Regions from separate parts of the Priestia sp. YIM B13489 genome, predicted to be linked through region 1. Evidence: a T-box and tRNA genes for the amino acid it is inferred to sense, from the RefSeq annotation. Region 1 holds a T-box; the other holds one or more tRNA genes.
The links. A T-box is a leader RNA that pairs with one kind of tRNA and senses whether it is charged. The one in region 1 lies ahead of thrS (threonine--tRNA ligase), so its partner is inferred to be a tRNA-Thr.
Positions count from the first base shown of each region.

Region 1 (2,407 bases):
CTTCTAGTTCAATATTCCCTTCATTTTGGTGTGAGACAAAATGAAGGGAATCACTATCCGACTTAAAAAATCGGATTTTTCTATTTAATAAGGTAAATAGCTTCAATACACTCTGTTTGAATTCTTTTCTTTATTCAAGTGTACAGCTGCCTCTTCCACACTTACTGTTCCTATATTTTTCTTCCCGTGCTTTCGCATAGCAAGCGATTCATTTTCCACTTCTTTATCTCCTATCACAGCCATATAAGGAACTTTCAGCATTTCTGCTTCTCGAATTTTCAGCCCTATTTTTTCAATGCGATCATCTACTTCAACACGATACCCTTTTAACTCCAGCTCGTGTTTCACTTTATATGCATATTCCACGTGCGGCGGTGCAATAGGCAAAAGCTTAAATTGAACAGGAGCCAACCAAAGAGGAAATTGACCTTCGTAATGTTCAATCAAGATGGCCATAAATCGCTCAACTGATCCGTATATAGCGCGGTGAATCATTACGGGACGATGAGGTTTATTGTCTTCTCCAATATACATACAGTCAAACTTATCCGGCATTAAGAAATCAAGCTGAACTGTTCCGCACTGCCAGCTGCGACCTAAGGAATCTAAAATATGAAAATCGATTTTCGGCCCATAAAAAGCTCCTTCTCCTTCATTTACCTGATAGTCTAAGCCTTTTTCACTTAACACAGATTGAAGCGACTTTTCTGCTTGGTTCCATGTTTCAATATCTCCCATGAATTTTTCAGGTCGTGTGGATAACTCCACTTTGTAATTGAAGCCAAAATGTGAGTAAAAGTCATGGATAAACGCTAGAATGCGGCTAATCTCAGCTTCAATCTGACTGAGTTCTACGAATAAATGAGCGTCGTCCTGTGTGAATGAACGGACTCTTAGCAATCCGTTTAAAGACCCAGAAAGCTCGTGACGATGAACTAATCCAAGCTCTGCGTATCGAATCGGAAGTTCTCGGTAGCTTCTTCGCTTGCTGTTAAACAATAAAATGGCTCCCGGACAATTCATCGGTTTAATCGCATAGTTTTGTTTGTCAACATTTGAAAAATACATATTCTCATGATAGTGCTCCCAGTGCCCTGATTGTTCCCAGAGCTCCTGTTTCATCATGATGGGTGTTTTTATTTCTTGATAGCCTGCTTTATAATGCTTTTGTTTCCAGTAATTTTCTAACTCATTTCGAATAATCATTCCGTTAGGTAAGAAAAATGGCATACCAGGAGCTTCTTCCATCGACATAAACAGCTCCAGTTCTTGACCTAACTTTTGATGATTTCGCTTTTCTGCTTCCACTTGTTTTGACATGTTCATTCCTCCAATATGTTTTTATTCAACAAAAAACCGCACTCATCCCTAGTAAAGGGACGAATGCGGCCGTGGTACCACCCTAATTCCGTAAAATACTTATACGTATTTTACGCTTAAAAAGATAACGGTTTTACCGGTTGCGGTTTCAGTGTATACACATTCCCCGCCGCAGCTCCAAGGTGGTAAATTCATTTCGTTTTCTAAGGGTTCTCAGCCAGTGACCCTACTCTCTGTAAAGAAAATCCAAAAATGATTCATGTCCTTTTCATTGCTTGTATATTCATTTTTTCTACATAAAAAGCCGCACTCATCCCTAGTGAAGGGACGAATGCGGCCGTGGTACCACCCTAATTCCGTGAAATACCTATACGTATTTCACGCTCAAAAAAGATAACGGTTTTACCGATTGCAGTTTCAGTTATGCACGTTCCCTGCAATAGCTCTAAGGTGGTAAATTAGATGATTTCTTAAGGGCTCTCAGCCAGTGACCCTATTCTCTGCGAAGAAAACAGCATCTAATTCGTGTCCTTTTCATTGCCAAATACTGTTTATTAGTTGTTAAAAGCGATTATAGTGTATAAATTTAACAGAAGTCAAGAAGTAATTTTTTATTTTTTTATGGTATAGAATTACTTTATGCTTGAATTCTTGAAAAGTTACTTAAGAATCTACGGACTTAAAAAGTTTTTTATTATACTATTAACGACTACATTTCATTCTTATTTTCATAACAATAAAGGCGAAAAAGAAAGATGCTATAAGTCCTTATTTGTTTTATCTAAGCGGGATTAATGAAGTGAAACCAATACTACCCCAAACCAGAACAAGTAACCTAACACAAGCATCATCAGGTTTTCAATTTATATACTAAAATATTAAATACACCTTTTTCTGCTTACGCAAATATCTGACTTGAATCCATAGAAACTATTTTTTATCTATCTTTAGACAAAAGCTCATCATGCATGCTTCCACTTTGCGGAAAAATCCGTTTTTTCCTGACTTGTTCTTTAAGAATAACGTCAAGCTGCCGCTGAATTTTCCTTGTTTCATTTGTCGAAAAATACGGGTGAGCCAGATTTAC
Region 1 is NZ_JBHZOQ010000053.1:1,318,097-1,320,503, reverse strand. It holds gene thrS (threonine--tRNA ligase) at 103-1,320, opposite strand; T-box leader at 1,373-1,601, opposite strand; T-box leader at 1,641-1,867, opposite strand; gene ACFX4W_RS12600 (sulfatase family protein) at 2,258-2,407, opposite strand, start outside.

Region 2 (2,407 bases), 2.5 Mb from region 1:
GCTCATATCGTGCGTAACAAACACAAATGTTTTTTTGATTTTTTCTTTTAAGCTAATAACATCTTGCTGAAGCTGTTCGCGGCTTAACGGATCGAGGGCACTAAAGGGTTCGTCCATTAAAATAACGGGGGGATCAGCTGCGAGGGCACGTGCTACACCTACACGTTGCTGCTGGCCACCTGAGAGCTCAGACGGCTTTCGGTTTCGATACTGCTTTGGGTCTAGTCCTACCAAGGTAAGCAGTTCATCAATGCGCGTTTTGATTTTGTTTTTCTTCCAATGCTTCATCTCGGGTACAATGGCTATATTTTCAGCGATGGTCATATGAGGAAAAAGAGCAATCTGCTGCAGAACATAACCAATGTTCCAGCGTAGCTCATGGATGTTGTGGTCCGATACGAGCTTATCTTTTATGTATAGTTCTCCTTCGGTAATATCATGAAGACGGTTAATCATTTTTAAGGTGGTTGTTTTCCCACACCCACTCGGACCAATTAAAACGAAAAACTCTCCTTCTTTAATTTCTAGATTAATATTTTTCACGGCGGTCGTACCGTCTGGATATTGCTTTGACACATTCTTAAACGTAATCAAATTATCGTTCACACTCCCTGTTGAAATTTAACCCCTAGTTCCGTGTACCCAATATTTAGAGGCAATAAACATTCTTTTAAGAATATTTCTAAATATGATTCATAAGACACAGGGGAAAAGATACGCATATTTTCTCACAATCTCCTAATAAGGCTATCAAACTGTTAAAGTTTTCACAAGGAGGGAAAGAATAATTCGGAGAATAATTTTAAAGCCGACACAAATAAAAAAAAACCTTCTTTCAACAAGAAAGAAGGTTTTTTAGTATGCTAGCGACAGGGATCGAACCTGCGACCTCTTGCTTACCATGCAAGTGCTCTACCTACTGAGCTACACCAGCGTCTTGGAAAATTATATCACGTTTAAATTTATTTAGGAAGCGCTTTTTTAAATTTTTTTATTGGTATATTCTCTAATTTACGTCTTCTGAAATTCGCACTTTCTACAAAGTTCCATATTTCATGTTAGAACTCCTTACATAAATTGTGTGAATTTTCTTTTTTTATATTACCCTTAGTAAAAGAGCTTACAAAAGAAGGGAAGAAAATAGATGGAACAACAACCAACCATGACCAAACCAAAAACGGCAACTCCCTACCCAAGAGACTGCACGTTCAGCCTGGAAGATTGGACGACGCTCGCTAAGTATTGGTACCCCGTCGCACGCTGCAGTGATGTAACAGAGAAACCAACGTCCGTAAAACTGCTAGATGTAAATCTAGTTCTATACCGTACCACACACAAAGTAGTGGCGGCTCGTGATTTATGCGTTCACCGAGGCACCCCTCTTAGCATGGGCTGGGTGGAAGATGATGAAATTGTCTGTCCTTACCACGGCTTCCGCTATGCAACGGACGGTGCATGCACGTCGATTCCAGCTCACCCTGATGCCAATATTTCTCCCCGCTTGTGTATGGCCGTCTATCCAGTTATTGAACGATTTGGATTAGTATGGACTTCCCTGACAGGAGAACAAGATAACCTGCCTTACTTCGATGCGTGGGAGGACCCTGATTTTCAGCAAATTGTTTGTCCGAGCTTTGATATCATGGGTTCGGCCGGTCGTCAAATGGAAGGCTTTTTAGACGTAGCTCATTTTGCTTGGGTTCACACAGACACATTTGGTGATCGAAACAACGCCTTTGTGCCTAAATATAAAGTAAGCGATACAGAGTATGGGCTTCATGTAGAATATACGAGCACCGTGAGCAATTATTCCAAAGAACAGCAGCATTTAAATCCACCTGATTTTAAATGGCTTCGCGTCTTTGATGTTTATCCGCCGTTTACAGCTACGCTAAAAGTATACTTCCCAGAAGGCGCAGAACTGTGGATTATGAATGCAGTCTCTCCTATTTCAGCCCGCGAAACACGTTTATTCGCACCAATCGCTCGAAACTTTGACAAAGATTCTCCCGTTGAAGGTGTGTATGACTTTAACCTTCGCGTCTTTGACGAAGACCGTGAAATGGTTGAAAACCAAAAGCCTGAAGACTTGCCTTTAGACCTGCAGATGGAAGCGCATATTATGGCTGATCAAACGTCCATCGGCTACCGGAAATTATTAAAGAAAATGGGCTTAAGCTTTAGATATACAAGCTAAAGAAATCCCCGCTGTTTCAGCGGGGATTTCTTTTTTATTTAGCAAACTGCTCGCGTCCTGCTTTTTCCTTTATCACTTCATCTTCACTTGCCGGCGTGGCGCGTTTCATAAACAATGAAAGAATTAAAGCAACCACCACTAGTACTACTGAGACGGCAAACGCATCGTTAATTCCTTGTACCATTGCCTGCATCCCAATTTGTTCTTTCA
Region 2 is NZ_JBHZOQ010000053.1:3,776,509-3,778,915, forward strand. It holds gene ACFX4W_RS25330 (ABC transporter ATP-binding protein) at 1-594, opposite strand, end outside; tRNA gene ACFX4W_RS25335 (tRNA-Thr) at 862-934, opposite strand; gene ACFX4W_RS25340 (aromatic ring-hydroxylating oxygenase subunit alpha) at 1,145-2,197, shown strand; gene ACFX4W_RS25345 (DHA2 family efflux MFS transporter permease subunit) at 2,232-2,407, opposite strand, start outside.
Region 2: it encodes a tRNA-Thr, which carries the amino acid that the T-box ahead of thrS (threonine--tRNA ligase) is inferred to sense. The anticodon was not compared.